Microterricola viridarii: one gene and its partner. Each later gene encodes a partner of the first gene's protein in a complex. Links are inferred from orthologs where the notes say so. Each region holds a gene or a part of one and is shown in the gene's direction. Other genes may lie near its edges.

What was found.
Region 2: the proteins of secY (region 1) and secA are in contact, whole or in part, in a crystal structure (PDB 3DIN), measured with the Thermotoga maritima proteins. The link is inferred for Microterricola viridarii from one-to-one orthologs. Residues at the interface, in WP_004081795.1 of Thermotoga maritima: Glu108, Gly109, Glu110, Glu111, Ala236, Glu237, Arg238, Arg239, Ile240, Thr241, Ile242, Gln243, Tyr244, Ala245, Arg246, Arg247, Val248, Thr249, Gly250, Arg251, Arg252, Val253, Tyr254, Gly256, Ala257, Ser258, Thr259, Tyr260, Leu261, Pro262; in WP_004082002.1 of Thermotoga maritima: Glu261, Ala262, Arg263, Lys300, Ala301, Arg302, Thr303, Ile304, Ile305, Leu323, Tyr324, Asp325, Pro326, Val329, Ser330, Tyr333, Ile336, Lys340, Phe345, Val349, Glu363, Phe364, Tyr374, Ser375, Gly376, Gly377, Glu393, Ile395, Thr482, Ser483.

What each region holds. Positions count from the first base shown.
Region 1 is NZ_LT629742.1:1,076,279-1,086,974, forward strand. The notes cover bases 6,253-9,245. They hold secY (preprotein translocase subunit SecY), read left to right. Parts: upstream 6,253-7,084; coding sequence 7,085-8,407; downstream 8,408-9,245. Other genes in these bases: rpmD (50S ribosomal protein L30), read left to right, coding at 6,253-6,393; rplO (50S ribosomal protein L15), read left to right, coding at 6,393-6,959; BLT62_RS04955 (adenylate kinase), read left to right, coding at 8,404-9,045; map (type I methionyl aminopeptidase), read left to right, coding at 9,054-9,245. Outside these bases: rplB (50S ribosomal protein L2), read left to right, coding at 1-217; rpsS (30S ribosomal protein S19), read left to right, coding at 230-511; rplV (50S ribosomal protein L22), read left to right, coding at 538-903; rpsC (30S ribosomal protein S3), read left to right, coding at 903-1,667; rplP (50S ribosomal protein L16), read left to right, coding at 1,670-2,089; rpmC (50S ribosomal protein L29), read left to right, coding at 2,089-2,409; rpsQ (30S ribosomal protein S17), read left to right, coding at 2,412-2,717; rplN (50S ribosomal protein L14), read left to right, coding at 2,751-3,119; rplX (50S ribosomal protein L24), read left to right, coding at 3,123-3,482; rplE (50S ribosomal protein L5), read left to right, coding at 3,482-4,060; rpsH (30S ribosomal protein S8), read left to right, coding at 4,201-4,599; rplF (50S ribosomal protein L6), read left to right, coding at 4,606-5,142; rplR (50S ribosomal protein L18), read left to right, coding at 5,145-5,516; rpsE (30S ribosomal protein S5), read left to right, coding at 5,513-6,208; more of rpmD, read left to right, coding at 6,208-6,252; more of map, read left to right, coding at 9,246-9,905; and 2 more genes. UniProt on the Escherichia coli protein: The central subunit of the protein translocation channel SecYEG. Consists of two halves formed by TMs 1-5 and 6-10.
Region 2 is NZ_LT629742.1:1,335,516-1,346,579, forward strand. Bases 4,473-7,833 are described here. They hold secA (preprotein translocase subunit SecA), read left to right. Parts: upstream 4,473-4,825; coding sequence 4,826-7,633; downstream 7,634-7,833. Other genes in these bases: hpf (ribosome hibernation-promoting factor, HPF/YfiA family), read left to right, coding at 4,473-4,632; BLT62_RS06085 (DUF2871 domain-containing protein), read left to right, coding at 7,762-7,833. In the rest of the region: MtrAB system histidine kinase MtrB, read left to right, coding at 1-1,303; BLT62_RS06065 (LpqB family beta-propeller domain-containing protein), read left to right, coding at 1,300-3,000; BLT62_RS06070 (ComF family protein), read left to right, coding at 3,107-3,862; more of hpf, read left to right, coding at 3,964-4,472; more of BLT62_RS06085, read left to right, coding at 7,834-8,238; BLT62_RS06090 (Rv3235 family protein), read right to left, coding at 8,225-8,647; BLT62_RS06095 (hypothetical protein), read left to right, coding at 8,784-9,404; BLT62_RS06100 (helix-turn-helix domain-containing protein), read right to left, coding at 9,466-9,807; BLT62_RS06105 (SAF domain-containing protein), read left to right, coding at 9,954-10,598; BLT62_RS06110 (AAA family ATPase), read left to right, coding at 10,601-11,064. UniProt on the Escherichia coli protein: Required for protein export, interacts with the SecYEG preprotein conducting channel.

The sequences.
Region 1 (10,696 bases):
GGCCGGCCGTATGCGCTGGAAGGGCGTTCGCCCGACCGTGCGTGGTGTCGCTATGAACCCGGTCGACCACCCGCACGGTGGTGGTGAGGGTAAGACCTCCGGTGGACGTCACCCGGTCAGCCCCTGGGGCCAGAAGGAAGGCCGCACACGCAAGCGCAACCTTCCCAGCGACCAGCTCATTGTTCGTCGACGCAATGTCGGCAAGAAGCGTAAGTAGGAGTTGTAGAAGATGCCACGCAGTCTTAAGAAGGGCCCCTTCGTTGATGACCACCTGCTCCGCAAGGTGATCACGGCGAACGAAGCCAACAACAAGAACGTGATCAAGACCTGGTCGCGCCGCTCGATGATCATCCCCGCCATGCTGGGACACACCATCGCAGTGCACGACGGTCGCAAGCACATTCCGGTGTTCGTCACCGAAACCATGGTCGGGCACAAGCTCGGCGAGTTCGCGCCCACTCGCACCTTCCGTGGTCACGTGAAGGACGACAAGAAGGGCCGTCGCCGCTAACGCGGTGACGTGAAGGAGGAGAAGAAATGGTGGAGTCGATCGCACGCGTGCGACACATCCGCGTCACCCCCCAGAAGGCTCGTCGCGTTGTCAACCTGATCCGCGGCAAGCAGGCACAGGAAGCTCTGGCAATCCTGAAGTTCGCCCCTCAGGGTGCGAGCGAGCCCGTGTACAAGCTGGTTGCCTCGGCAATCGCCAACGCGCGAGTCAAGGCAGACGCCTCGAACACCTTCCTTGATGAGCAGGATCTGTTCATCTCGCAGGCATTCGTGGACGAGGGTGCAACCCTCAAGCGTTTCCAGCCGCGCGCACAGGGCCGCGCATTCCAGATTCTGAAGCGCACCAGCCACATCACTGTTGTGCTCACCACTCCTGAGGAGGGCACGAAGTAATGGGTCAGAAAGTAAACCCCTATGGCTTCCGTCTGGGAATCACCACCGACCACGTGTCGCGTTGGTTCTCTGACAGCACGAAGCCCGGGCAGCGTTACCGCGACTTCGTCGCGGAAGACGTCAAGATCCGTCGCATGCTGAGCACCTCGCTCGACCGTGCCGGCGTTTCGCGCATCGAGATCGAGCGCACCCGTGACCGTGTCCGCGTCGACATTCACACCGCCCGTCCGGGCATCGTGATCGGTCGTCGTGGTGCAGAGGCCGAGCGCATCCGCGCCGACCTCGAGAAGCTCACGAAGAAGCAGATCCAGCTGAACATCCTCGAGGTCAAGAACCCCGAGGCCGACGCTCAGCTCGTTGCTCAGGGCATTGCCGAGCAGCTCTCCGCACGTGTGGCCTTCCGCCGCGCAATGCGTAAGGGCCTGCAGGGCGCTCAGCGGACCCCCGCAGTCAAGGGTGTTCGTATCCAGGTCTCCGGCCGCCTCGGCGGCGCCGAGATGAGCCGCTCGGAGTTCTACCGCGAAGGCCGTGTGCCCCTGCACACCCTGCGCGCGAACATCGACTACGGCTTCTACGAGGCAAAGACCACCTTCGGCCGCATCGGCGTGAAGGTCTGGATCTACAAGGGTGACATCACCAACAAGGAACTCGCTCGCGAGCAGGCGAACCAGAAGTCGTCGCGCCCCGAGCGTCGTGACGACCGCCCGCGCCGTGCACCCCGTGCAGAGGCACAGGCGCCGGTCGCAGCAGGAGTTGAGGCATAACCATGTTGATTCCACGTAAAGTCAAGCACCGCAAGCAGCACCACCCGGGTCGTAGCGGCCAGGCCACCGGTGGCACCAAGGTTTCCTTCGGTGAGTTCGGTATCCAGGCCCTGACCCCCGCTTATGTGACCAACCGTCAGATCGAGTCCGCTCGTATCGCCATGACGCGTCACATCAAGCGTGGCGGAAAGGTGTGGATCAACATCTACCCTGACCGTCCGTTGACCAAGAAGCCGGCCGAAACCCGCATGGGTTCCGGTAAGGGTTCCGTCGAGTGGTGGGTCGCTAACGTCAAGCCGGGCCGCGTGCTCTTCGAGGTTGCCGGTGTCCCCGAGACACTGGCCCGCGAGGCACTGACCCGTGCAATTCACAAGCTGCCCCTCAAGGCACGCATCATCAAGCGCGAGGAGGGCGACGCATAATGGCGATCGGATCCAAGGAGCTCGCAAGCGTCGAGCTGGACACATTTGAAGACGAGCGTCTCGTCGACGAGCTGAAGAAGGCCAAGGAGGAGCTGTTCAACCTGCGCTTCCAGTCGGCCACCGGTCAGCTCGAGAGCCACGGCCGCCTGCGTGCGGTCAAGCGCGACATCGCTCGTATCTACACGGTTCTCCGTGAGCGCGAGCTGGGCATTCGTGCCACGCCCGCACCGGTCGAGGTTCCTGCCAAGGCTGAGAAGAAGACCAAGGCCAAGAAGGACGCCGCTGAGGCTCCTTCGGCTGAAGAGACGAAGGAGGCCTAGTCATGGCTGAGACCAAGAAGGCTGCTGCAGCCGAGGTCGCCGAGACGACCGAACTCGCTCGCGGCTACCGCAAGACCCGTCGTGGCTACGTCACCAGCGACAAGATGGACAAGACCATCGTCGTTGAGGTCGAAGACCGCGTGAAGCACCCCCTGTACGGCAAGGTCATCCGCCGCACGTCCAAGGTGAAGGCTCACGACGAGCTGAACTCCGCGGGCATCGGCGACCTCGTTGTCATCAGCGAGACCCGCCCCCTCAGCGCCTCCAAGCGCTGGCGCCTGGTCGAGATTCTCGAGAAGGCCAAGTAAGCCCTCGGGCTTGCTTCGTAGAAGGAGTTAGAAGTGCTTCAGCAAGAATCACGGCTCAAGGTTGCCGACAACACAGGCGCCAAGGAGCTTCTCACCATTCGCGTTCTCGGTGGCTCCGGCCGCCGCTACGCCGGCATCGGTGACGTCATCGTTGCCACCGTCAAGGACGCAATCCCCGGCGGCAACGTCAAGAAGGGCGACGTCGTCAAGGCTGTCGTCGTGCGCGTCAAAAAGCAGACCCGTCGTCCCGACGGTTCCTACATCAAGTTCGACGAGAACGCCGCAGTGATCCTGAAGAACGACGGTGACCCCCGCGGTACCCGTATCTTCGGCCCGGTCGGCCGTGAGCTTCGTGACAAGAAGTTCATGAAGATCATCTCGTTGGCACCGGAGGTTATCTAAGTCATGGCGAACATCAAGAAGGGTGACCTCGTAGAGGTCATCACCGGCCGCCGCCAGGAAAAGGGCGGTGACCGCGGCAAGCAGGGCAAGGTCATCCAGGTCCTCGTTGAGAAGAACCGCGTGATCGTGGAGGGTGTCAACTTCGTCACCAAGCACGTTCGCGTCGGCCAGACTCAGGGTGGCACCAAGACGGGCGGCATCGAGAAGCACGAGGCATCGATCCACGTGTCCAACGTTGCGCTCGTCGACCCCGAGACCAAGAAGCCCACGCGCGTCGGTTTCCGCAATGAGGAAGTAACGAAGGACGGCGTCACCAAGACGGTCCGCGTTCGTTACGCCAAGAAGTCAGGTAAGGACCTCTAATGACTGACATCGCTACTGGCAAAATCCAGCCGCGTCTCAAGGCGAAGTTCCAGGGAGAGATCTCTGACGCTCTGAAGGCCGAGCTCGGCCTGACAAACGTCAACCAGATCCCCGGACTCGTCAAGATCGTCGTGAACATGGGTGTCGGTGAGGCAGCCCGCGATGGCAAGATCATCGATGGCGCTGTTGCCGACCTGACCAAGATCACCGGTCAGAAGCCGCAGGTCACCAAGGCTCGCAAGTCGATCGCCCAGTTCAAGCTGCGTGAGGGCCAGCCCATCGGCGCCCACGTCACGCTTCGTGGCGACCGCATGTGGGAGTTCCTGGACCGCACGCTGTCCCTCGCTCTGCCCCGCATCCGCGACTTCCGCGGCCTGTCGGACAAGCAGTTCGATGGCAACGGCAACTACACCTTCGGTCTGACCGAGCAGGTTATGTTCCACGAAATCGACCAGGACAAGATCGACCGCGTTCGCGGCATGGACATCACTGTTGTGACGACTGCCAAGAACGACGAACAGGGTCGCGCGCTGCTCAAGGCGCTCGGCTTCCCGTTCAAGACGGCCGAGAACTCCTAGTAGTATCTATAGGTTGGCTCCTTGCTTGCGCAGGGAGCCAACCTAATACCGGGCGTATGCAACCGCATGCGCCCCAGCACCACAGGTCGGCGCCCTTGTAAAGCGCGTCGAAACCTGGTGAATGAAGGAAATGCATCCATATGACGATGACAGATCCGGTCGCAGACATGCTGACCAGACTGCGCAACGCTAACTCGGCGTACCACGACACCGTGTCTATGCCGCACAGCAAGCTCAAGTCGCACATTGCTGAAATCCTCAAGCGTGAGGGTTACATCTCCGGCTTCGAGGTCACCGACGCGAAGGTCGGACAGACCCTCACGCTGGCCCTCAAGTTCGGCCCCAACCGTGAGCGCTCGATCGTTGGCATCAAGCGTGTCTCGAAGCCCGGCCTCCGCGTTTACGCAAAGTCGACCGAGATCCCCACGGTTCTCGGTGGCCTCGGTGTTGCCATTCTGTCCACCTCCAGCGGCCTCCTCACGGACCGCCAGGCCGAGAAGAAGGGCGTGGGTGGGGAAGTCCTCGCCTACGTGTGGTAACCACCTATGTCACGTATTGGTCGACTTCCCATTGACATTCCCGCAGGCGTCACTGTGACGATCTCGGGCCAGAACGTCGCCGTCAAGGGCCCGAAGGGCGAGCTCTCGCTCGTCATCGCCAGCCCGATCGAGGCCAAGGTCGAGGAGAACCAGGTTCTGGTCACTCGCCCCGACGACGAGCGCGCATCGCGTTCGCTGCACGGCCTCACGCGCACGCTCATCGCAAACAACATCATCGGCGTCACCGAGGGCTACTCCAAGGGCCTCGAGATCGTCGGCACCGGTTACCGCGTCGCGCAGAAGGGCAACTCGCTCGAGTTCGCTCTCGGCTTCTCGCACCCCGTCACGGTTGACGCCCCTGAGGGCATCACCTTCACGGTCGAGGGCAACACCAAGCTCACCGTTGCAGGCATCGACAAGCAGGCCGTCGGTGAGGTTGCCGCCAACATCCGCAAGATCAAGAAGCCGGAGCCCTACAAGGGCAAGGGCATCCGCTACGCCGGCGAGGTTGTCCGTCGTAAGGCCGGAAAGGCTGGTAAGTAACCATGGGTCTCGGAACCAGAGGAAAGAGCAAGTCGGCTGCGCGCACACGTCGCCACACCCGACTTCGCAAGAAGATCGAGGGCACCGCGGTTCGTCCGCGCCTCGTCGTCAACCGTTCGGCTCGTCACATCTTCGTGCAGGTCGTGGACGACAGCAAGGGCCACACCGTGGCCTCGGCGTCGACCATGGAAGCAGACATGCGCACCTTCGACGGCGACAAGTCGGCCAAGGCCCGCAAGATCGGCGAGCTCGTCGCCGCGCGCGCGCAGGCTGCCGGCATTGACGCAGTCGTTTTCGACCGTGGTGGTAGCAAGTACGCAGGTCGTATCGCTGCTGTTGCCGATGGAGCGCGAGAGGCAGGGCTCAAGCTGTGAGCGAGATTACTAAGGAGCAAGAGGTGGCTGTAGAGGCACCGGTGGAGACCGCTGCGTCGACGGCTCCCGCCCAGAACGAGCGTGAGGCTCGTCGCGGCGGCCGTGAGCGCAACCCCAACCGCGGCGATCGCGGAGCCCGCGACGCTGAGAAGAGCCAGTTCCTGGAGCGCGTTGTCACCATCAACCGCGTGTCGAAGGTCGTCAAGGGTGGTCGTCGCTTCAGCTTCACCGCTCTCGTCGTCGTCGGCGATGGCAACGGACTCGTTGGCGTTGGCTACGGCAAGGCCCGCGAGGTCCCGACCGCCATCTCCAAGGGCGTCGAGGAGGCAAAGAAGAACTTCTTCCGCGTCCCCCGCGTCGCCAGCACCATCCCGCACCCCGTGCAGGGTGAGGCTGCAGCCGGCGTCGTCCTGCTGCGTCCGGCCGCTGCCGGTACCGGTGTTATCGCCGGTGGCCCGGTTCGCGCCGTCCTCGAGTGCGCTGGCATCCACGACGTTCTGAGCAAGTCGCTCGGTTCTTCGAACACGATCAACATCGTGCACGCAACCGTCGCAGCCCTGCAGCAGCTCGAGGAACCTCGTGCAGTTGCCGCCCGTCGTGGGCTCCCCTACGACGAGGTCGCCCCGGCTCGTCTGCTTCGTGCAGAGGCTCAGGCAGCCGAGGCCGCCGCAGCAGCGAAGGCAGGTGCGTAATGGCCGCGCAGCTCAAGGTTACGCAGATCAAGTCCAAAGTTAGTGAGAAGCAGTACCAGCGCGACACGCTTCGCAGCCTGGGTCTCAAGCGCATCGGTGACGTTGTCGTTCGTGAAGACACCCCGCAGAACCGCGGGTACGTCAAGACTGTCGCTCACCTTGTCAAGGTCGAGGAGATTGACTAATGGCTGACGCCAAGGAAACAGCAGAGAAGGACGCCGTCAAGGCTCCGGCCAAGAAGGCCGCAACCAAGGCTCCGGCCAAGGCTGCAGCTGCCAAGGCTCCGGCCAAGGCTGAGGTCGTCGAGGCCCGCGAGCAGGTTCTGAAGGTGCACCACCTTCGTCCGGCTCCCGGCGCCAAGAAGGCCAAGACCCGCGTTGGTCGTGGTGAGGGATCCAAGGGTAAGACCGCGGGTCGCGGCACCAAGGGCACCAAGGCCCGCTACCAGGTTCGTATCGGCTTCGAGGGTGGGCAGATGCCTCTGCACATGCGCACCCCCAAGCTGCGCGGCTTCAAGAACCCGTTCCGCGTTGAGTACCAGGTTGTCAACCTGGACAAGCTCGCCGAGCTCTACCCCACCGGTGGAGACGTCACCATCAGCGACCTGGTCGCCAAGGGTGCGGTGCGCAACAACGAGAAGGTCAAGGTTCTCGGCGAGGGCGACATCAGCGTTAAGCTGAATGTCACCGTCGACAAGGTCTCCGGCTCCGCCGAGGCCAAGATCGTCGCCGCTGGCGGATCAATCAACTAAAAGCACCAGTAGTTGTAACGAGCCTGCCGGGACCTCGCGTAGTATTCGTGGGGGCCCGGCAGGCTCGATTCACACAATGGGTGTGATTGCAGTGACTGATTCTTCACGGAATTACAGGAGGCCTTGTGTTTAGCGCCATCGCGCGGATCTTCCGCACGCCCGATCTTCGCAGGAAGATCGGATTCACCTTGGGCATGGTTGCCCTGTTCCGACTGGGCTCGTTTATCCCGGCGCCGTTCGTTGACTTCAACAGCGTGCAGCAGTGTCTCGCGGCTACCTCGGACACCTCTGGTCTCTACGAGCTCGTCAACCTGTTCAGCGGTGGAGCCCTCCTCCAGCTCTCCATCTTCGCGCTGGGCATCATGCCGTACATCACGGCCTCGATCATCGTGCAGCTGCTGCGCGTGGTCATCCCACACTTTGAGACCCTCTACAAGGAGGGTCAGTCGGGTCAGTCAACGCTGACGCAGTACACCCGATACCTCACCATCGCGCTGGCAGTGCTGCAGTCGACCACTCTGATCACCGTCGCCCGCAGTGGCGCGCTGTTCGGCAGCTCTGGCGGCCCGGCATGTACCCAGCTGCTGACCAACGACGCCTGGTACGCCATCATGCTGATGGTCCTCACGATGACCGCCGGTACCGGTGTCATCATGTGGATGGGCGAGCTCATCACCGAGCGCGGCGTCGGCAACGGCATGTCGCTGCTGATCTTCACCTCGATCGCCGCCATGTTCCCGAACTCGCTCGGCCGCATTGCCGCATCCAAGGGCTGGGGAACCCTCGCCATCGTGATCGCCATCGGGCTCGTGGTCGTCGCCGCCGTCGTCTTCGTCGAGCAATCGCAACGACGCATCCCGGTGCAGTACGCCAAGCGCATGGTGGGGCGCCGCACCTACGGCGGCAACAACACCTACATCCCGATCAAGGTCAACATGGCCGGCGTGATCCCCGTGATCTTCGCCTCCTCGCTGCTCTACCTGCCCGCACTGATCGCGCAGTTCAACCAGCCGGCACCCGGCCAGGAGCCGCAGCCGTGGGTGCTCTGGGTCACCGCGAACCTCACCGGCGGCGGCCAGCCCCTCTACATGGCGCTGTACTTCCTGCTCATCGTCGGCTTCACCTACTTCTACGTCGCCATCACCTTCAACCCTGAAGAGGTCGCTGACAACATGAAGAAGTACGGTGGCTTCATCCCCGGCATCCGTGCCGGTCGACCCACCGCCGAGTACCTCGACTATGTGCTCACCCGCATTACGCTTCCCGGCGCGCTGTACCTGGGCATCATCGCCCTGCTGCCGCTGGTCGCGTTCTCCGCGGTCGGCGCCGACCAGAACTTCCCGTTCGGCGGCGCGTCCATCTTGATCATCGTTGGTGTTGGTCTCGAGACGGTCAAGCAGATCGACTCGCAGCTGCAGCAGCGTCACTACGAAGGGTTGCTGCGATGAGCACTACCACCGCAGAGAGCAACATCGCCCGGGGCGCACGCCTCCTGATCGTCGGCCCGCCCGGCGCCGGCAAGGGCACTCAGGCCAAGCGCATCGGCGCGACGTTCGGGATCCCCGACATCTCGACCGGCGACATCTTCCGCTTCCACATCACGAACGAGACTGAGCTCGGCCTGCGCGTCAAGGCGATCGTCGCCGCCGGCGACTACGTGCCGGACTCGCTCACCAACGAGATCGTGGCCTCTCGCCTCGACGAGGCGGACGCCGCCAACGGCTTCCTCCTCGACGGCTACCCCCGCACGCTGGAGCAGGTGCACTACCTGGACGCGCTGTTGGAGAAGAAGGGTCAGCCCCTCGAGGCCGTGATCCGCCTGGTCGCCGACCAGGAGGAGCTCATCGCCCGGCTCACCAAGCGCGCCCACGAGCAGGGCCGCGCCGACGACACCGAAGAGGCCATCCGCCACCGCCAGGAGGTCTACCTCCGCGAGACCGCCCCGCTCGTCGAGGTCTTCCGCGAGCGTGGCCTGCTGATCGACGTCGACGGCCTCGGCAGCGTCGACGAGGTCGGCGACCGCATCAGCGCAGCACTGCAGGCAGCGGGAATCGGCTCAGCCGACTCCGCCGCCGTCGCTTCCTAGGGCTCTCCGTGGGATTCCGTCGCGCCTCGATCTACAAGTCAGCCGCCGAGCTCCGGCAGATGGTGGCGCCCGGCCTGGTCACGGCCGCCGGCCTCGACGCGGTGCGCAACAGCATCCGCCCGGGCATCACCCCGCTTGAACTCGACGCCATCGCCGAGGCCGCGATCATCGCGGCCGGCGGGGTCTCGAACTTCCAGATGGTGCCAGGCTACAGCCACACGCTGTGCATCTCGGTGAACGCCGACGTCGTGCACGGCATCCCGAGCAGCCGTCCGCTCGAGCCCGGCGACATCGTCTCCGTCGACGGCGGCGCCGACGTCGCCGGGTGGAGCGGCGACTCGGCTTTCACCGTCGTGGTCCCGGACCCCAGCCGACCCGAGCTGGTCGCCGCCCGGCAGCACCTCTCCGATGTCACCGAGGGCTCGCTCTGGGCAGGCATCGCCCGCCTGGCCCGCGCGCGCCACCTCAACGAGGTCGGCGACGCGGTGCAGGGCTACGTCGAGGCCAACCCCGCGCCCGGCCGCGACGAGCCGTACGGCATCCTGACCGACTACATCGGCCACGGCATCGGCCGCAGCATGCACGAGGAGCCCCCGGTGTTCAACTACCGGGTGCGCCAGAAGGGCCCGGAGGTCAAGCCCGGCCTCGTCGTCGCCATCGAGCCGATGGTCGTCGCCGGAGACATCGACACGTTCACCCAGGACGACGAGTGGACCGTCACCACCGAGGACGGCAGCGACGCCTCGCACTGGGAGCACAGCGTCGCCGTGCACAGCGGCGGCATCTGGGTGCTCACCGCCGTCGACGGCGGTGCCGCGAAGCTCGCGCCGCTCGGCGTGGTCCCCGTCCCGATTCCCTAGCGGAGCACGATCATGACAAGTCCTGCAGTACTGGCCGTCGCGGGGGAGCCTGCTCCCGACTTCGTCCTGACCGATGCGCGCGGCACGCGACGGGCGCTCAGCGACTATCGCGGCGGGGCCGTCATCCTCTACTTCTACCCGGCGGCGTTCACCCCGGGCTGCACCACCGAGGCCTGCGACTTCCGCGAGAACCTGGCGAGCCTCCAGAGCGCCGGCTACACCGTGCTGGGGGTGTCACCCGATCCGGTGGCGCGCCTCAGCGAGTTCGCCGAGGCGGAGCAGCTGAGCTTCCCCCTGCTGTCCGACGAGGGCGCCCGCGTCGCGAAGGCATGGGGAGCATGGGGCCAGAAGACCCGCGACGGCCAGATCTCAGAGGGGCTGCTCCGCACCACCGCCGTCATCGACGCAGACGGTGTGCTGCAGAGCATCGAGTACCGGGTCGACCCGAACGGGCATGTGGCCCGGCTCCGCGCCGCGCTCGGTATCTGAGCGAGGATCACCGCCACCAATTCACATCATCGGGCCGAGCGGTTAGGGTAGGCCCATGAACGTCAGCGGAACCGGCATTGGAAGCGGAATCGCGATCGGCAGGGTTGTGCGCATGCCCGAGCCGTTGCCGGAGCCGGTGGACAGGCCCAGCGCGCTGAGCCCCGCTGCGGAGAAGGCACGCGCGGCAGAGGCACTGGCCGCGGTCGCCGCCGAGCTCCGCCGCCGCGGCGAGCAGGCGGGCGGCGCGGCAGCAGAGGTGCTCGAAGCCCAGGCCATGTTCGCCGAGGACCCGATGCTGGAGA
Region 2 (11,064 bases), 260 kb from region 1 along the record:
CGCCAGCCGGCTGGTCGCCGGCTTCCGGGTGCCCGGCCAGGAGCCGAGCCCGATCGCCCCGCTGGACTTCGTGCCGTCGACGCTGCGCACCGGGGTGATCACCCCGGAGCTGCAGCAGCGCGTCCGCGACAACGCCGACGAGCAGTTCTGGCAGTCGGTCAGCCTGCAGACGCCGGAGGGGGCGACGGTGCCCGGTATCGTCGTCGGCTCGCAGCTGGTGCTGCCCACCGCCGGCCGCTACGAGATCTACATCGCGTACAGCCTGGCCGACGCCGAGCAGACGCTCGGCTTCGTGCAGCAGACGGCCGCCGTCGCCGCGATCGCCCTGCTGCTCCTGATCGGCGCGGTGACCTGGGTCGTCGTGCGCCTCGTGGTGACACCGATCCGGGTCGCGGCGGAGACCAGTGAGCGCCTGGCAGCCGGCGAGCTCGAGGTGCGCATCCCGGAGAAGGGCGAGGATGTCATCGCGACACTGGCCCGCTCCTTCAACGGCATGGCCGACAGCCTGCAGGCGCAGATCAAGAAGCTCGCCGACCTCAGCGAGGTGCAGCAGCGATTCGTCTCCGACGTCTCGCACGAGCTGCGCACTCCGCTGACCACCATCCGACTGGCCGGGGACGTGCTCTACGACCAGCGCGAGAGCTTCCCGCCGGCCACCGAGCGCACCGCGGAGCTGCTGCACACCCAGGTGCAGCGCTTCGAGCTGCTGCTGGCCGACCTGCTCGAGATCAGCCGCTACGACGCCGGCTCCGTCGCCCTCGACCTGGAGCCGACCAGCCTCGTGCACATCGTCGAGGAGACGATCGAGTCGATGGGCGAGCTGGCCGCACAGAACGGCACCGAGCTGCGCCTGGTCGCCCCCGGCGGGCACCTGCCGGCCCAGCTCGACCCGCGCCGCATTCGCCGCATCGTGAGCAACCTGCTCGGCAACGCCATCGAGCACAGCGAGGGCAAGCCGATCGTGCTGTTCGTGGACAGCACGGCCAGCGCGGTCGCCCTCACCGTGCGCGACTACGGCGTCGGCATGAAGGAGGGCGAGGCCGCCCGCGTCTTCGACCGCTTCTGGCGTGCGGACCCCTCGCGCAAGCGCACCATCGGCGGCACCGGCCTCGGCCTGCCCATCTCGCTCGAGGACGCGATGCTGCACGGCGGAACGATCGACGTCTGGTCGGCCCCCGGCGCCGGCTCGGCGTTCCGGCTGACGCTCCCGCGCGTGCACGGGCGCCCGATGGGGGAGTCCCCGCTGCCGCTGCCGCCGGAAGACGCGGGCCGCAACCGGCCGGAACAGGGAGGATCCTCGTGAGGAACAGATCCAGGCTCGCCGCCGTCGCCGCACTGCTCGCCCTTGCCCTGGCCGGCTGCGCCGGCATCCCGAGCTCCGGCGGCGTGCACGCCGGGCGGGGCGTGGAGAATGAGGTCAGCCCCGAGTTCGACTTCCTCGCCCGCAGCCCGCAGCCCGGCGCCACCCAGGAGGAGATCCTGCTCGGCTTCGTGGAGGCCGCGGCCAGCCCGCACGACCGCTACGCGGTGGCCAAGGAATACCTCACCCCCGAGTTCTCCGCCGAGTGGGACCCGGACTCCAGCGCCCTCATCGACAGCGGCACCCTGCGCAGCACGCAGCCGCAGGGCGCGGATTCCATAGCCCTCACCGTGTCGGCGCTCGCCGACGTGAGCGCGACCGGGGACTTCGTGCAGCGCGAGGAGCCCACCACACAGGTGCTCGGCTACGAGTTCAGCCGGGTCGGCGAGCAGTGGCGCATCAGCAGCGCGCCGCAGGGGATCCTCGTCGACCAGCCCACCTTCGCGCTCGTCTTCGGCAGCTACCCGCTCTATTTCTTCGACCCGACGTTCAGCTACCTGGTGCCCGACCTGCGCTGGTTCCCCCGCCGCACGTCGACACCGACGGTCATCGTCAAGGCACTGCTCAGCGGCCCGAGCGACTGGCTGGCCGACGCCGTGCAGTCCGCGTTCCCGGAGGGCACCGCGCTGGCGTCGGACTCCGTGCGCATCGTCGCGCGCGACGCCATCGTCGACCTCTCGCCCGGCGTGCTGCAGACCGAGGCGGTGCAGTTGAGCCGGATGCGGTTGCAGCTGCGCGAGAGCCTGCGCAACGTCTCGGCGATCTCCGGGGTGGCCATCACCGTCGATCAGATCGAGCAGCAGATCCCCGAGGTGCCGGGCACCGTGATCACCGACCCGCACGTCGACCCGCGGGCGCTCATCCTGCGCGACGGCCAGATCGGCTACCTGGCCACCACCGGCGACACCATCACGCCGCTGGAGCAGTCGGCCCAGATCACGGCGCTGAACCCCACGGCCGTGAACCTCGGCGTCCGGCAGCAATCCGGCGACACGGCGGCCGTGCTGAGCGCAGACGGCGTGCACGTCGCGCGCGCAGGCAGCGATGCGCGACTGTTGGACGACCGGGCGGGACTGATCGCCCCCGCCGTCGACGTGTTCGGCTACGTCTGGTCGGTGCCGGCCGATGCGCCGGGGGAGCTGCTGGCGTTCGCGCCGGACGGCTCGGAGCACGTCGTCGGCACGAGCTGGCCCGACGCCACCCAGATCACCTCCATCGCACTCTCCCGCGACGGCACCCGCCTGCTCGCCCTCTACCGGGCGGGTGACGCGACCCGGCTGGTGGCGGCCGCCGTGCAGCGCCGCGACGGCGAGGGGCGCAACGCCCCGCTCAAACTGGGCATCCCGCTCGAGCTCGCCATCCCGGCAGAGACCCCGCTCGGCACGGCCTGGGTGAACGAGCTGACGGTGGCGACGCTGACCCGCGGGGAGGGCGAGGAGACGCTGATCACGACACAACAGCTGGGCGGGCCGAGCTCCGAGATCGAGGGCTCACCCGGCGCCACCACCCTGAGCGGCGGCAACGCGACTCGGGAGCTGCGGCTGCTCACCGCCGACGGGGTGCTGCTGCAGCGCCGCGGGCTGACCTGGCAGCCGCGCCTGGACGGCGTGGCGGTGCTGGGGGTCTCGCTCGGGCGCTAGGCCCGTTCCGCGCGGCCTGTTGTGCACAGCGCCCGCGCGCGGCGGGTCCGTGCACAGGCCGGGCCGGCTCCGCGCGGGCGCCGCCGCAGTGGGCCAGCATGGCGCCATGGCCTCGCTGCTGCCGCCCCTGCCGCCCACACTGAGCTCGGCCCTGAACGCGGCGCTGAACTCATCGCTGAACTCGGCACTGCGCACCGCGCTCGCCGAGGCTGTCGCCGTCTTCGCCCCGAGCGAGTGCGTCGGCTGCGGCCGCCCGGAGCGGGGGCTCTGCCCCGGCTGTGCCGCCGCCTTCGCGGCATCCGTCCCGCACCCCGCGGAGCGGCTCGGCCAGCGGGTGTGGTGCGGCCTCGACTACGCCGGCCCCGCCCGGCGGGCGCTACTCGCTTTCAAGGACGCCGGGCGCACCGAGGCCGCCCGGCCGCTGGCCGTCCCGCTCGCCGCGGCCATCGCGGCCGCCGTGGCCGAGGCGCCGGCCGGTGCCCCGATCGAGCTGGTCTGCGTGCCATCGGATGCCGCGGCGCTGCGCCGACGCGGCTACCACCCGGTCGGCAGCCTGCTCGCCGCGGCCGGGCTGCGCGGTGCCCCGCTGCTCGCCCACGCCGCCTCGCACCGCGACCAGGTCGGCCTCGGCCGCGGCGCCCGCCGCGACAACCTGGACGGGGCGCTGCGGCTGCGCCGGGGCACGGCCTCCCTGGCCGGGCGCCGCCTGCTCCTGGTGGACGACATCCTCACCACGGGGGCCACCGCGGCCGAGGCCGTGCGCGCCCTGCGGGCCGCGGGCGGCACCGTCTGCGGCGTCGCGGTGCTGGCCGACACCCGCCTGCGCAACCCTCCGGCCGAGACTCGTGGCACCTTCGGATGAAATGGCGATGACTTTCCCTGGGGCAGCGACTACGGTGGGCCTAAAGGCGAGAAAGGTCCGCCCAGTAGACGCCGGGCGGCACGCCTGTCTGGGAGGTCGTCATGGAAATTAACATCGTCGGACGCAACCTGGGAATCACCGATCGTTTTCGGGACTACGCAACAGAGAAGGCCGAGAAGGTCGCAAATCTGGCCGAGAAGGCACAGGTACTCGAGATCAAGGTAAGCCGCCAGAGCCAGGCCAACGGCTCCGTGCGCAGTGACCGGGTGGAGCTCACGCTGATCGGCAAGGGACCACTGGTCCGCGCCGAGGCCGAGGGCTCAGACAAGTACGCCGCGTTCGATGTCGCACTCGGCCGATTGTTGGAGCGGGTCCGCCGCGCCAAGGATCGGCGCAAGGTGCATCGTGGCAACCACCGGCCGATCTCGCTGCGCGAGGCCAGCACGGGAGGTTTCGAGGCCGTGCACATCGAGCCGGCCGACGCCGAGGTGCTGGAGCAGGTGCGAACGGGCTCTGTTCCCGTTGTGGGCGAGGCAGGCGGCGAGGGGGACGAGCAGGACTACACGCCCGTCGTCATCCGGCGCAAGCTCTTCGCCTCCATCCCCATGTCGATCGACGACGCCCTCTACAACATGGAACTGGTCGGGCACGACTTCTACCTGTTCCACGACATCGAGACCGACCGCCCGAGCGTCGTCTACCGGCGCAAGGGCTGGGACTACGGCGTGATCGGGCTCGGAGACGCCGAGTTGGAGGCCGTCTCCGCCTGAGTGCCGTCGCAGGTCGCCCGGGCCCCACACCAGTCGCTGGTGCGGGGCCCGGTGCCGTCCGGGCGGCGCATTCACACCGTTCTGCCCGATACGATTGCTATCGTTGCCGAGTGGAGTCGGCCGCGCGCTGACGCGCCCGCTGTCCGACAACGTGGCGGCACGACCCGAGCCCTCAGACAACTGGAGACAATCCGTGGCCTCAATTCTGGAAAAAGTCCTTCGCGTCGGTGAGGGGCGCACTCTCAAGCGCCTCGAGAACTACGCCAAGGCGATCAACGCGCTTGAAGACGACTTCACGCACCTGAGCGACGAGGAGCTCAAGCACGAGACCGTCGAGCTGCGCGAGCGCTACTCGAACGGCGAGTCCCTGGACGACCTGCTGCCGGAGGCGTTCGCCGCCGTGCGCGAGGCCAGCCGCCGCACCCTCGGCCTGCGCCACTTCGACGTGCAGCTCATGGGCGGCGCTGCCCTGCACCTCGGCAACATCGCCGAGATGAAGACCGGTGAGGGCAAGACTCTGGTCGCGACGACCGCCGCCTACCTCAACGCCATCACCAGCCGCGGCGTGCACATCATCACCGTCAACGACTTCCTGGCCAGCTACCAGTCCGAGCTGATGGGCCGCGTGTTCCGCGCCCTCGGCATGACGACCGGCTGCATCGTCGCCGGCCAGACGCCCGAGGTGCGCCGTGAGCAGTACGCCTCCGACATCACCTACGGCACGAACAACGAGTTCGGCTTCGACTACCTGCGCGACAACATGGCCTGGCAGGCCAGCGACATGGTGCAGCGCGGCCACTACTTCGCCATCGTCGACGAGGTGGACTCGATCCTCATCGACGAGGCCCGCACCCCGCTGATCATCTCCGGCCCGGCATCCGGCGAGGCGAACCGCTGGTTCACCGAATTCGCCCAGCTGGCCAAGCGCCTCGTCCCCGGCACCGACTTCGAGGTGGACGAGAAGAAGCGCACCGTCGGCGTGCTGGAGCCCGGCATCGAGAAGGTCGAGGACTACCTCGGCATCGACAACCTGTACGAGTCGGCCAACACCCCGCTGATCTCCTTCCTGAACAACGCGATCAAGGCCAACGCCCTGTTCAAGCGCGACAAGGACTACGTCGTGATGAACGGCGAGGTGCTCATCGTCGACGAGCACACCGGCCGCATCCTGATGGGCCGCCGCTACAACGAGGGCATCCACCAGGCCATCGAGGCCAAGGAGGGCGTCGCGGTCAAGGCCGAGAACCAGACCCTGGCCACCGTCACGCTGCAGAACTACTTCCGCCTCTACTCCAAGCTCTCCGGCATGACCGGCACCGCCGAGACCGAGGCCGCCGAGTTCATGTCGACCTACAAGCTCGGCGTCGTCTCGATCCCGACCAACAAGCCGATGCAGCGCATCGACCAGCCCGACCTCGTCTACAAGAACGAGGAGGCCAAGTTCGGCCAGGTGGTCGAGGACATCGTGGTACGCCACAAGGCCGGCCAGCCGGTGCTGGTGGGCACGACATCCGTCGAGAAGAGCGAGTACCTCTCGCGCCTGCTCGCCAAGAAGGGTGTCCGCCACGAGGTGCTCAACGCCAAGAACCACGCCCGCGAGGCAGCCATCGTCGCCCAGGCCGGGCGCCTCGGCTCCGTCACTGTCGCCACCAACATGGCCGGCCGTGGAACCGACGTGATGCTCGGCGGCAACGCCGAGTTCCTCGCCGTCGCCGAGCTGAACGCGCAGGGCCTCAGCCCCGTCGAGACGCCAGAGGAGTACGAGCTGGCCTGGGACGAGGTCTTCGAGAAGGTCAAGGCCACCGTCGAGGAGGAGGCCAGCAAGGTCGTCGCGGCCGGCGGCCTCTACGTGCTCGGCACGGAGCGGCACGAGTCGCGCCGCATCGACAACCAGCTGCGCGGTCGTTCCGGCCGTCAGGGCGACCCGGGCGAGAGCCGCTTCTACCTCTCGCTGACCGATGACCTGATGCGCCTGTTCAACGCCGGCGCCGCCGAGGCCCTGATGGGGCGCACCGGCGTGCCGGACGACATGGCCATCGAGTCGAAGGTCGTCAGCCGCGCCATCCGCAGCGCGCAGTCGCAGGTGGAGGCGCGCAACGCCGAGATCCGCAAGAACGTGCTCAAGTACGACGACGTGCTGAACCGCCAGCGCGAGGCCATCTACAGCGACCGCCGCCACATCCTCGAGGGCGACGACCTGCACGAGCGCACGCAGGCGTTCCTGGAGAGCGTGATCGACGACGTGCTCGAGCAGCACACCAGCGAGGGCTCCGGCGACGACTGGGACTTCGACGCCCTGTGGACCGAGCTGAAGACCCTCTACCCGGTGGGGCTCACCATCGACGAGGTCGTCGCGGAGGCGGGCAACAAGGGGCGAATCAACCCCGAGTTCATGCGCCGCGAGATCCTCTCCGACGCCAAGCTGGCCTACAAGAAGCGCGAGGAGTCGCTCGGCGCCCCCGCCATGCGCGAGCTCGAGCGCCGCGTCGTGCTCTCGGTGATCGACCGCCGCTGGCGCGAGCACCTCTACGAGATGGACTACCTCAAGGACGGCATCGGACTGCGCGCCATGGCGCAGCGCGACCCGCTGGTCGAGTACCAGCGCGAGGGCTACGCCATGTTCCAGCAGATGATGGGCCAGATCCGCGAGGAGACCGTCGGCTTCCTGTTCAACCTCGAGGTCGAGGTGACGCAGGGCCAGGGCGAGGTCGCAGGGCCGCGCGTCGCGGCCAAGGGGCTCTCCCGCTCCGAGGCGCCGGTCGAGAAGCTCAGCTACACGGCTCCGAGCGACTCCGGCGGAGTCGAGGTGCGCAACCAGCGCGGCCAGATCCAGCAGGCGGCGACCGACCGCGCCCGCCGTCAGGTGGCCGCGAGCCAGACCGAGCCGGATGCCGCAGAGGCCGCCGCCGAGGCGCCGGCCGGCCGCGGTGCCTTCGGTCAGAGCACCGGCGGTGCCGCCCCGTCCAACCGTGCCGAGCGTCGCGCCCAGGGCAAGAAGTAACACACGAGACACCCGGAATGCCCCCGCACTCATCCAGTGCGGGGGCATTCCGTCTTTGGATGGATGTGCTTGCGGCTGGCCCGCTGGGAGACTGAGTGGACCCCCGCCACCCAGAAAGCTGCTGCCTGATGAGAAGACTGTTCTACGCCGCGTTCGCCTCGATGCTGCTCGGCGTCGCGTCCGGGTTGTTCTACCGCGAGTTCACGAAGGGCAACGACTTCACCGGAGACACCCAGCTCGCCCTCGTACACACCCACCTGCTCGCGCTCGGCATGACCGTCTTCCTCATCCTGCTGGCGTTGGAGAAGCTCTTCGCCGTCGCGGAGAGCCCGCTGTTCGGCTGGTTCTTCTGGGTCTACTCCGCCGGCATCCTCGTCACGACCGGCGCGATGACCGCCCAGGGCATCCTCGCCGTGCTCGGCCGGGAGCACAGCGCGGCCATCGCCGGCATCGCGGGCCTCGGCCACATCGCGCTGCTGGTCGGCCTGGTGCTCTACTTCGTCGCGCTGCGCCCGAAGGTGCTGGCCGCGCGCCCGGCCGTCGCCGCGACGGGGTCTGCCACCGCGGAGCCTGCCACGACGGAAGCTGTCGCTACAGGACGCTGATCGCGCTGGCCCGCCAGCGCTGATCCAGGCCCTCGAGCCGGATCGCCACGGCCCGGCTGCGAGCCCGGCTGTGCACGATGACGACGGCCTCCACCGCCCCGTCGCGCGGCTCGCTGACGATCACGCGGGCGATGTGATGGCTCTGCCGTTGCACCGGGATCTTCTTCACGGCGCGCGCCCTGGCCGCGATGGTCACCCGGGTCGTCAGCGAGGCGTACACCTCGTCGGTGACCCAGCGGGCGATCTGCTCCAGGTCGCGCTCGCCGGAAAGGATCTCCAGCACGCTCCTCGTCAGGTTGACCAGGAGCGGCTCCGGGTCCGGCAGTGCCGCGCGCCCCGTCCGCTGTCTGGCGAAGGCGTCATCGGCTGGAGCCTCGGCTTGGGCCGGTCGGTGCAGTTCACTGGGCATGATGCCTCCGCGGGTGACCCCCGTTCAGGGGGTGTGCTCCTGACATGAAAGCACCCGCGCTTCCCTCCTGTCCAGAGTCAGATCGCGCTGTGGATAACTTTCGACCGTCCGGGCCGGAACAAGCTAGCGTGTGCGCATGCGCTGGGAGAGCCTGTTCGACGACATGGAGAGCCAACTCGAGCAGGAGCTGACGGCAGAGGACGAGCAGCTGCGCGCCGAGGAGGAGCGGCTGCGGCTCGGCCGGCTGACGATGCGCTCCCGCCTGGCGGCGCTGAGCGGCGATGGCCCGGATGCCGGCGGCGGGCTGCTGCGGCTCGAACTGCGCTCCGGCGCCCTCGTCACGGTGCGCGCGCTCACCTTCGGGCGGGATTGGCTCGCCGGTGAGCTGGGCCGGGCCGGCGGGCACGGCACGCAGTGCGTGATCCCGCTCGCGGCCGTCAGCGGCGTGCTGCTCGACCCCGACGGCATTCAACGGAGCCTGGCCGAGCAGCCCGCCGCACCGGCCCGCCTGGCGGAGCGGATCGGCCTGGCCTTCGTGCTGCGCGACCTCTGCCGGCGGCGCGCCCGCGTCGAGCTCGACTGCGGGCCGCGGCCGTCCGGCGCGCCCTGGCTGCTGCACGGCACCATCGACAGGGTCGGCAGGGACCACTGCGACCTGGCGCTGCACGAGCCCGGCACTCCGCGGCGGGAATCACTCGTGACCGGCTACCGGCTCATCCCCTTCGAGCAGATCATGATGCTGCGGGTGGCCGGCTGAGCGATTGGCCGGGCGGTTGGTCGGGCGGTCGGCCGGGTGGTCGGCCGGGCGGCCGGTCGGCTCAGTCCTCGTCGGTGGCATCGGCGGCGGGCGGCGTGCCCGGGCCGCGCACGATGGTGCCGCCGGAGAGTTCGGGGATGTTCGCGAACTCGGCCTGGTTCCAGAGCCCCATCCGCCGGGTCTCCTCGTACTTGCCCTCGATGTAGGCCTCCAGCACCGTGCGCTCCACCCGCCACCTGCTCGCCCCGCCGCTCGTGTCTGCCGCCCGGCCGACCCGGATCGCCGGCAGCTCGCCGGAGCGGACGAGCGCCAGCGCCTCGTCGACGCTGATCTTCAGGATCTCGGCGGTGTCGCCCAGGGTCACGAAGCGACCGAGGGCGTCGTCGGGGGCGGCAGCGGGCATGCTTCGATTATGGCCGCGCGCGCGGTGCGCGGAACGGGCAGATCCAAGCTGTGGATAACTTTTTCGGGCGACCCGGATTTTTGCGATCATGGGAGCCGCATCGCGGTCGGCAGCGCTCGCGAGCGTCACGGACGGAGGGCGCGCTCATGGGGCAGGTCGAGGGTGAGGCCGTGCGGGGGTCCAAGCGGCCGTTCTGGGTCGACCCGCGTTTCGCGGTCGGCATCGTGCTCGTCGCCGGCTCGATCGTCGGCGTCTCCGCCATCGTGGCCGGCGTCGACGACACCGCCGAGGTCTACGCGGCCCGCGGCATGCTCCCGGCCGGCACGACGATCACCGCCGCGCAGCTGGAGGCGGCCCCGGTGCGCCTGGGCGCGGTCGCGGAGCGCTATCTCGCGGTCGGCGAGCTGCCGGAGGAGGGCCTCGTGCTCACCCGTGCCGTGGCCGCCGGGGAGCTGATCCCGGCCTCCGCCCTCAGCCGGCAGTCGGAGGCCGGTCAGACAGGGGTCGTGGTCGCGCTCTCCGGCGACATCGCCGCCGCGGTCGCGCCCGGAGCGCCCGTCGACCTCTGGGCGGCGGAACAGCTCGAGCACGGCCGCTTCGGGCCGCCGGCCGTCATCCTCTCCGCCGCCGAGGTGGTGCGCGTGATCGACGGCGGGGGCATCCTGGGCGGGCAGGGGCGCTCGGTCGAGCTGCGATTGCCGACCGCCAAGGTCGCCGCCGTGCTGCAGGCGATCGCCAACGGGGACGCGCTCTCGCTGGTGCCGGCCAGCATGGCGCAGGCGGGGGAGTAGCGGTGGCCACCCTCGCCCTGGCCCTCGACGCCCGCACGGAGGACAGGCTGCTGGCCGACATCCTCGAGCACGGGCACCGGATTGCGGCCCGGCTCGGCACCGCACGCGAGGTGGTCGCCGCCCTGGACGCCCCCGCGACCGGCAGCATCGACGTCGTGCTCGTCTCGGCCACCGCGCAGACCCTCGGGGCCGAGCTGCTCGCCGCCTGTGACCGCCGCGGCATCCGGCTGATCGCGCTCGCCTCCGATGCCGCCGAGCGCGCCCACGCGGCGCGGATCGGCCTGCACGAGGTGCTCGCGGCGGACGCCCCCTGGGCGGAGATCGAGGCGCAGCTCGGCGCGGGCGACCCCAGCCTGCCGGAGCCGCGGCCGGCACAGCCCGCTGTGAGACGGGGCGGCACCGTCATCGTCGTCTGGGGCCCGGCCGGGGCGCCGGGGCGCACCACCGTGGCCGTCAACATCGCGGC